Regions from separate parts of the Cobetia sp. SIMBA_158 genome, predicted to be linked through region 2. Evidence: predicted binding sites of a transcription regulator. Region 2 holds the regulator's gene; each other region holds the start of a gene.
What was found. Region 2 encodes sigma-54, which starts transcription at its own class of promoters, with help from an activator protein. Its sites were predicted from a motif close to TGGCACNNNNNTTGCTNT; they were not measured.
Positions count from the first base shown of each region.

Region 1: R2R70_RS12410 (dimethylamine monooxygenase subunit DmmA family protein) is a predicted target of sigma-54. The motif match lies at 1,255-1,272, and genes of this name have one in related genera.
Region 3: R2R70_RS08345 (HAD-IIB family hydrolase) is a predicted target of sigma-54. The motif match lies at 805-822, and genes of this name have one in related genera.
Region 4: glnT (type III glutamate--ammonia ligase) is a predicted target of sigma-54. The motif match lies at 1,461-1,478, and genes of this name have one in related genera.

Region 1 is NZ_JAWJYL010000007.1:153,367-155,567, forward strand. It holds gene R2R70_RS12405 (FMN-binding glutamate synthase family protein) at 1-700, shown strand, start outside; gene R2R70_RS12410 (dimethylamine monooxygenase subunit DmmA family protein) at 1,357-2,043, shown strand; gene R2R70_RS12415 (PDR/VanB family oxidoreductase) at 2,028-2,201, shown strand, end outside.
Region 2 is NZ_JAWJYL010000001.1:59,451-61,651, forward strand. It holds gene R2R70_RS00250 (RNA polymerase factor sigma-54) at 290-1,738, opposite strand; gene lptB (LPS export ABC transporter ATP-binding protein) at 1,972-2,201, opposite strand, start outside.
Region 3 is NZ_JAWJYL010000004.1:137,776-139,976, reverse strand. It holds gene R2R70_RS08350 (TRAP transporter large permease subunit) at 1-601, shown strand, start outside; gene R2R70_RS08345 (HAD-IIB family hydrolase) at 906-1,802, shown strand; gene R2R70_RS08340 (hypothetical protein) at 1,844-2,201, shown strand, end outside.
Region 4 is NZ_JAWJYL010000007.1:148,761-150,961, reverse strand. It holds gene glnT (type III glutamate--ammonia ligase) at 1-1,306, opposite strand, end outside; gene R2R70_RS12385 (aminomethyltransferase family protein) at 1,981-2,201, shown strand, end outside.

The DNA of each region.
Region 1 (2,201 bases), on a different contig from region 2:
CCTGGCGATCAAGATTGCCGAACTGCGCGAGATCACCGACTGGCAGGTGCCGATCTACGTCAAGATCGGCGCGACCCGCACCTACTACGACGTCAAGCTGGCGGTGAAGGCGGGTGCGGATGTCATCGTGCTGGATGGCATGCAGGGCGGCACGGCCGCCACCCAGGATGTCTTCATCGAACACGTCGGCATTCCGACCATGGCCGCCATCCCCCAGGCCACTCAGGCACTGCAGGAGATGGGCCTGCACCGTGAGGTGCAGCTGATCGTCTCCGGCGGGATTCGCAACGGCGCAGATGTGGCCAAGGCGATCGCGCTGGGTGCCGACGCCGTGGCCATCGGTACCGCCGCCTTGATTGCGCTGGGCGACAACCATCCGCGCTATGCCGATGAGTATCAGAAGCTGGGGTCCGCCGCCGGTTTCTATGACGACTTCCAGGATGGCAAGTGTCCGGCCGGTATCTCCACCCAGGACCCGGAGCTGAGCCAGCGACTGGACCCGGTCGCAGCCGGCAAGCGTCTGGCCAACTACCTGCGCGTGCTGACGCTGGAAGCCCAGACCCTGGCACGTGCCTGTGGCAAGTCGCACCTGCACCATCTGGAACCGGAAGATCTGGTCGCCCTGAACGTGGAAGCCGCGGCCATGGCCCGGGTGCCGCTGGCGGGCACCAACTGGGTGCCGGGCCAGGGCGGTTACTGATGGCACGATCTCTCTTGTGAGTGTTTCATTGCGCATGATTGTCATGGCAAAGCTGCGGAGCCTTTTGTCAGCAAGCTCGCCGCAATGTTGTCCAGGAAAGCTGTCGCAATGACAGTAACTATGCTCCGGTTGATATGGAGAAATGTGACCTGACGTCATCGAGTCATTAGAGCGCCTCACCCCTTCGGTGAGGCGCCTTATTTTGTGCTGAGTCAAGTCAAGGAATACGGCCAATATAATGCAAGGGAAAGCGCGTCAGAATGCTGGCTGTGGAGTAGCACATGGTGTCGTGTCGATGGAGAGGTCGTGATTTTCTAAAGGCAGATTTTTTCCATTCTTTCAGGATCTTGTGGGTATTTCATGAGAAAGATGTCAGGCGTAGAGGTTGGCTTGTGAGGTGAGATTGAAACAGAGCAATAATGGTGAATAAAAGCCGTTTTACTTGAGCTGAATGTTCTGTTTTGGTGCGTGAATGTCTCGATTAATTTTTCATGTGTGAAACGGAGTTTTCAGGCGATTTTATCGAGTATGTAGGGCAATGATTTTGCCGTCAATGGCACGAAATATGCTCAAGAAATTGGGTGGTAGTCGGATGCACGTCATCGTCAAGACGGCGGCATTACAACAAGGACAATTTCTCAGAGCAGGGTCGTGTCATGAAAAGCCCGCAATCATCCTCTGTCACTGCCGGGATTCGAAGTCGGCAACACTATCCACGCATCGAGGCGCTGCCCGATGCTCAACGCTATCTGGTGGCGTGCCAGTCTCCCGAGAGCCTGCCAGGCACTGGTGAGGCGGCGGGCAACGCCCGTCAGCAGCTGCAGATGCATTGTCAGCTGATCAGTACGCTGCTTGATCAGCTCGGTAGCCGCGAGGTGGGAGGCGCCGTGCAATCCGCCCCGGCAACAGAGGCGTTGTCCACGGGGCCCGCCGTCAACACCCGCCTGCATCGCTGGTATGACGTCGATGACCGCCCGAAGGCCTGCGACGCACTGGTCGGCGCCATCAGCGAGATCGGTGTCGCGGGGTGTCTGGTCATCATCGGCAGTGAGCATTTCGTGTGGCAGGTCGCCAATCTGGCTCAGCAGCAGGGGCTGCTGCTGGATGACATGGTGATGTTGCCGGTCGCTGCCCTGGGGCGGCATGTGTTCTGCGTGCACTGTCAGCAGGTCAGTGAGCATGTCATCCACTCGCCGGCAGCCTGTGATGGCTGCGGTTTGATGCTGGAAGTGCGTGATCATTTTTCCAAGCGTCTCGGCGCCTACATGGGCGTGCGAATCGATGCGGAAGCCCCGGGAGAGATTCCCCCACAGGAGGAGGTGGCACCATGTCTCGCTTCATGAAGGCGCGGGTCGCCGCGGTCGATCAGCTCAGCAGCAGTGTGCGCCGTCTCACTCTGGTGCCTGCCGATGAGGCGTCCCCCTTCAGGCCGTTCTCGCCGGGCAGTCATGTGGTGCTGGGCATTCCGGGAGAGGGGCGGGTGTGTCGCAACGCCTACTCA
Region 2 (2,201 bases):
GGAGGTTCTCCGGGTGTCATCCAGGTGCAATGCGCGCAAAAGTGACTTTAAAAACATGCGATTGACGGTGAATGACGCTGCCGGAACGGCGGTTTTTTACCGTCATCCTGCGCGCCGTCATGGCCCATGACGGGCAATTGATGAGCGGTTGACGGCATGACAGAGCGTACGACAGGCGTACCGCTACCCGCGAAGTCAGAGGCTGATGAGCGGAAAATCCAGCGCTTGAGGTTGGCGGCGGCTGCCATTGTGGAGGTGAAAGCAGGGCATGGCAGCCGCAGGTGACGCGTCAGGCCAGACGCTTGCGCTCGCTGGAGGAGGGGATGCCCATCGCTTCGCGATACTTGGCCACGGTACGGCGTGCGACCTCGATGCCATCGCTGGCGAGCAGGTCGACCAGCCGCGAGTCGGAGAGAGGCTTGCGGGCCGGCTCTTCCGCGATCAGCTTGCGGATGCGGGCACGAATGGCGGTGCTTGAGTGGGCGTCGCCACTGCCGCTGCCACCGACCTGGCTCGAGAAGAAGAACTTGAGCTCGAAGACGCCGCGTGGGGTGTGGATGTACTTCTGGGTCGTGACCCGCGAGATGGTCGATTCGTGCATCTCGACCACTTCGGCGATGTTGGCCAGAATCAGCGGCTTCATGCCTTCCTCGCCTTGCTCGAGGAAATCGATCTGGCGTGCCATGATCTCGCGGCCGACCTTGAGCAGGGTGTCATTGCGTGATGACAGGCTCTTCATCAGCCAGCGCGCTTCCTGCAGGTTGTCCTTGAGGAAGGTGTTGTCGGCGGACTTGTCGGCACGCTTGATCAGTGCGGCGTATTCCGGCTGGATGCGCAGCTTGGGCAGCGCTTCCGGGTTGAGCTCGACCTGCCAGCCATGGCGGGTATGGCGCACCAGCAGATCTGGGATCACGTAATCGCTGGCGGGCTCGCCCCAAGCGGATGCCGGACGCGGATCGAGCGCACGCACCAGACGAATGACGTGATCCAGCTCGTCATCGTCAAGGCTCAGGCGGCGCTTGAGCAGCTTGCGATCATCGTTGCCCAGTGCCTCGAGGAATTGACGTACCAGGCGGCGCGCCTGCGCCAGCAGCGGCAGGTCATCCGGCAGCAGTGCCAGTTGCAGCAGCAGGCATTCGCGCAGATCACGGGCGAAGACGCCGGTCGGGTCGAACTGCTGCAGACGCAGCAATACCTGCTCGAGTTCGGAGGCCTTGAGGCCGGGCAGGCCCTGGCCGCGCAGGCCATCGACCAGCTCGTCGAGTGACAGGCTCAGATAGCCGGCACCGTCGACGGCATCGATCAGGCTCTCCGCCATCTGGCGTTCACGGCCATCGAGGTCGGTCATCGCCAGCTGCCAGCGCAGGTGGTCCTGCAGGCTCTCGACACTGGTATTGCGATCGAAGTCCGGCCCTTCTTCACTCCCGCTGCCACTGCCGGAGCTGGTCAGGCTACCGGCGTGGTCCTGGTAGAGGTCCGACCAGTCACTGTCGAGGGGGTATTCCTCGGGAATCTCGCTCGAGGAGTCGGCAGTGGAGATCTCGCTTGAATCCTGTGTCTCGACGACATCCAGCGACTCGTAGTCCTCGTCGAGCTCCAACATGGGGTTGGACTCGAGGGCTTGCTGAATCTCCTGACGCAGGTCGAGCGTCGACAGCTGCAGCAGCTGGATCGCTTGCTGGAGCTGCGGCGTCATGGTCAGCGAGGTGCCGAGGCGGAGTTGCAGGGTGGGTTTCATGGAGTCAGTCAATTCACGGCAAAGGAACGTGCTTACTACGCTATACCGTGACTTGGGGCACTGACAAGTGGTTGCCGTGAATATTAAAGCAACTTGCATGCCATGTTTCCACCAAGGTGGTATGGACGTCATGCATGCGTCTGATGTCAGACATGAAAAAGCCGCTACGCGATAAAATCACGCAGCGGCTTTCGAAGCTTTTACCTCGCGAGGACTCAGCGCAGCCGCAGTCCCTAGAGCTTGAACTCGTGGCCCAGGTAGACGTCGCGCACCTGCTGGTTGGCCAGGATGGAGTCTGCATCACCGTGGGCGATGATCTGGCCATCGCCGACGATATAGGCGGTGTCACAGATATCGAGTGTCTCGCGCACGTTGTGGTCGGTGATCAGCACGCCGATGCCACGGTCGCGCAGTTGGCGCACGATGCTCTTGATCTCGCCCACCGAGATGGGGTCGACGCCGG
Region 3 (2,201 bases), on a different contig from region 2:
GGGGCTGGTGCTGGGCTCCATCTACGGTGGCGTGGCCTCGGTGACCGAAGCCGCGGCGATGGGCAGCTTCGGCGTGCTGGTGGCGGTGATGCTGCGTGGCGAGTTCTCCATCACCCTGATGCAGCGTGCGCTGTCCCAGACCATGAACACCTGCGGCATGATCATCTGGATCGGTATCGGCGCGGCGGCGCTGGTCGGGGTCTACAACCTGATGGGCGGCAACCGCTTCGTGTCGAGCATGATTCTCGGCCTGGATATCCCGCCGCTGGCGATCATCATGGTGATGATGGCGATCCTGCTGCTGCTGGGGCTGTTCCTCGATTGGATCGGCATCGCGATGCTGACCCTGCCGATCTTCGTACCGATCATCGTGCAGCTCGGCTACGACCCGGTATGGTTCGGTGTGCTGTTCGCGGTCAACATGCAGGTGTCCTTCCTGTCGCCACCCTTCGGGCCTGCCGCCTTCTATCTGAAAGGCGTGGCACCGGAAGGCATCAGCCTCAAGGATATCTTCGTCTCGCTGCTGCCGTTCATCGCCATCCAGCTGTGCGTGCTGGCGATGTTGCTGCTGTGGCCGCAACTATCGCTGTGGCTGGTCTAGTCTCAACAGACGTTGCCCGCTTGCCCAAGACTCGACGCCCTCGCATCTGCGAGGGCGTCGTCGTTGGTGACGAAAGATTTGCGCCGTCGTGTGGCGAGGCATCATGCAAGGCAGGCTTTGTGCTCTTTTATGGTGCAAATGAATGGGCGCACAAACACAGTCACGGTGAGAAGGGGCAGGTGGTCATGGCAGCTGCACCATCTTGGCACATTCCCTGCAATGCTCTTGCAATGCCTGTCCGGTGCCACGAGATCCTGTCGAGGTGACCCCCGACACGCTGCAGCACTTCACGAGGAGAGTTCACATGTCAGAGACTCAAGCACCGCTGTTGTTGCTGACCGATCTGGATGGCTCGCTGCTGGATCACCACGATTACTCGCCGGGCCCGGCGCGCAGCTGGCTGACCCGCCTGCGCGCGCGCGGTGCCTGGGTCGTCCCCAACACCTCCAAGACGGCGGCCGAACTGGCACCGCTGATGGACTCGCTGGGCTTGGCGGGCCAGCCGTGGATCGCCGAGAACGGCGGCGTGGTGGCGCTGCCGGCCGATTGGCTGAGCGCCTACCCGCTGGAAGAGGCCAGCGCCCCGGACGCACACGGCCTGTGTCGTATCGCGGTGGCGATGCCCCGCGCCAGGATTCTCGCGGTGCTGGAAGAGCTGAGCGGGGAATTCGCCTTCGAGGGCTTCGCCTCGATGTCGGTGGCGAGAATCAGTGAGCTGACGGGGCTGGGGGAGGGCGACGCGGCCCTGGCGGGACAGCGTGATGCCAGTGAACCGCTGGTATGGCGTGACGCGCCGGAGCGTCTCGAGGACTTTCGTGCGCGTCTGGCCAGTCATGGCCTCAAGCTGACACGTGGTGGGCGCTTTCACCATGTGACCGGGGACAGCGACAAGGGCGCGGCAGCGCGTTATCTGATCGCCCGCTACCGGCTCTGCGAGCGGGTGCGCCCCTGGACGCTGGGCTTCGGCGATGGCGCCAATGACCTGCCGCTGCTGGCCGCCGTCGATAACGCTGTGCTGATCCCCGGCGTCGGTGATACCTCTCAGCGTGATCGGGAGCTTGCCGATTATCCGCAACTGGCGGATGAACGCCGCTGTTTTCGCGCCAATCTCCCCGGACCGCAGGGATGGGTCGAGGGATTGCGTCACTGGCTGGCCAATGGCCAGCCGGAAGAATGGACATCCAGAGGTCTGGGCGCCTGACGCCTGCCTGATGCGTGTCTTCGGCATGACAAGGAGCTGACATGAGCGATTTTTACCAGAATGGCATCATCACCAACTTCCATAACCTGACCGATCGTCCGGTGGAAGATCTCGAAGCGGACCTGATGCGCTTCTCCCGCAAGCGACCGATGAGCCTGATTCTGCCGTCGCTGTATTCCGAGCTGGAAGGCCCGGCGCTCAAGCATATCGTCGAGGAGCTGGCCCAGGTGCCCTACCTCAGCGAGATCGTGATCGGGCTGGACCGCGCCGACCGTGACCAGTTCGAGCATGCCAAGGAGTTCTTCTCACATCTGCCGCAGCATCACCGCATCCTGTGGAACGACGGCCCGCGCCTGCGGGCGCTGGATGAGGAGCTGACCGAGCATGGCCTGGCGCCGA
Region 4 (2,201 bases), on a different contig from region 2:
CCCAGGCACTGACCTGCGCGTTGTAATCCAGCCATTCCTCGCGCTTGAGGCGCATGAACTCGGCGCAGATTCCCTCGCCCAGGCTCTCGCGCAGAATGCTGTCCGCCTCGAGCGCATCGATGGCCAGCGCCAGATTCTGCGGCAGCTTCTCGATGCCCTTCTCGGCGCATTCGCTCGGGGTCAGCGAGTAGAGATTTATGTTGTGGGGCGTGCCCGGGTCCAGCTTGCGCGCTACGCCATCCAGCCCCGCCGCGATGATGGCGGCGTGCACGAGATAGGGGTTGCAGCCGGCGTCCGGCAGGCGGAACTCGAGGCGACCGTAGGGCACACGCACCATGGCCGAGCGGTTGTTGTCCCCGTAGGCGATGAAGACCGGCGCCCAGGTCGCGCCGCTGGTGCTGCCACCACCGACCAGACGCTTGTAGGAATTGACGGTCGGCGCGGCAAAGGCACACAGCGCCGGAGCATGTGCCAGCAGTCCGCCGAGGAAGTGGTACGCCAGCGGCGATAGGCCCATGCCCTGGGCGTCGGAATCATCGCCGAACAGGTTGCGGCCGGTGTCATCGCACACGGACAGGTGGAAGTGCATGCCATTGCCCGGGCGGTCCGCCAGCGGCTTGGGCATGAAGGAGCACACCATGCCCAGGTCATTGGCGATCTCGCCGGCGGCCATGCGCACGAAGGTGAAGCGGTCTGCCGAGGTCAGCGCATCGCTGTAGGTGTAGTTGATCTCGAACTGGCCGTTGGCGTCCTCGTGATCGATCTGATAGACGTCGAAGTCCACCGCCTGCAGCGATTCGACCAGACGTTCGAGGAATTCACGCGAACGCGACAGGCCCTTGTAGTCGTAGCAGGGCTTGGCGAGGGTATCGCTCTCGTCCACCGGCAACAGCTCACCCGCCTCCCCCCTGCGGAACAGCGAGAATTCCGGCTCCAGCCCGCTATTGAGCGTCCAGCCCTTCTCCTTCAGGCGCTCCAGCTGCTTGAGCAGCACCACGCGGCTGTCGTTGGCGAACGGCTGACCATTGACGTAGCCATCACAGGCCATGCGCGCATAGCCCGGCTGCCACGGCACCAGCGACAACGAGCTCAGATCACCCCGCGCCATGAAGTCCGGCCCCTCCGGCGACATGCCGAGACCACTGACGGCGAAGCCGGCAAAGCCGGCGCCCTTCTCGACCACATCCATCAGGCAATTGGCCGGCACGGACTTCGTCTTGGCAGCGCCATGAATATCCACGAACTGCGCCAGCAGATAGCGAATGTCGTGATCCTTGATGAACTGTTGCGCGTTTTCGGGTGACATCTGGGTTTCCTCTGAGAGCGGACCGGGTTCCATCTCCCTCGACACTGTCTGCCACCCCGGGAAACCTGACCCCTTGTGGTGACTCGCCACGTCAAGATAGCGGATGAAACGAGTTTTTGTGATTCCTGCTGGTCAACTTTATTTCCCCCAAAGAAAAGCATGCAGCATGCCATTTCGCCAGTTGCCGCCCAGAGCTTTTCACCAACCTCCTGTTTTACATGTAAATTTATTTTCCAAGCTCGTTTTACCCCACAGGAAACGCCAAGTGATCCTGAGTGAATTCCTGCCCGTTTCTCGAAATAGGCATCATTTCGGTGCCCAAAGCCCTCTCTTCGCACCATCATGACGCAAAGCGCTAATATTCACGCCCTGATTCGTGCTGCCAATCGGCGTCTGACTCGCTCAAGGGCTGCCGTGGCCATGGCCTTTGACGGAATTGGCAAGCCCCTTGCTTAACTATGGGGAATGTTTCTTTCCTTCCAAGAATCGACTCTCGTGCGATCAGGCAAGGCAAGCAGCAGGCACAAGCCCTGGTGAAGCGCCTGAAGAGGCGAAAGAACAACAACACCTCCTGCGGCGGATGCGCGTCTTGCGCGACATCATCGCCAGCATCAGCAGGACTACGGCACCCCCCATTTACGCTAGGCAGCACGACTCACAGGAGAAAGGGACGCATGGCGAATTCATGGCGCATCTCGGCACTGGCCGAACAACACCGCAAGCTGGGCGCGGAGCTTGAAGACTGGAATGGCATGGGCACCGCCTGGAATTACGCCGTCTCGGACACGGCCGATGACCACGAGACCATTCGCACCCGCGCCGGTCTGATGGATGTCTCGGGGCTCAAGAAGATCCACTGCAATGGCCCGCATGCTCAGGCCGTGCTGGATTACGT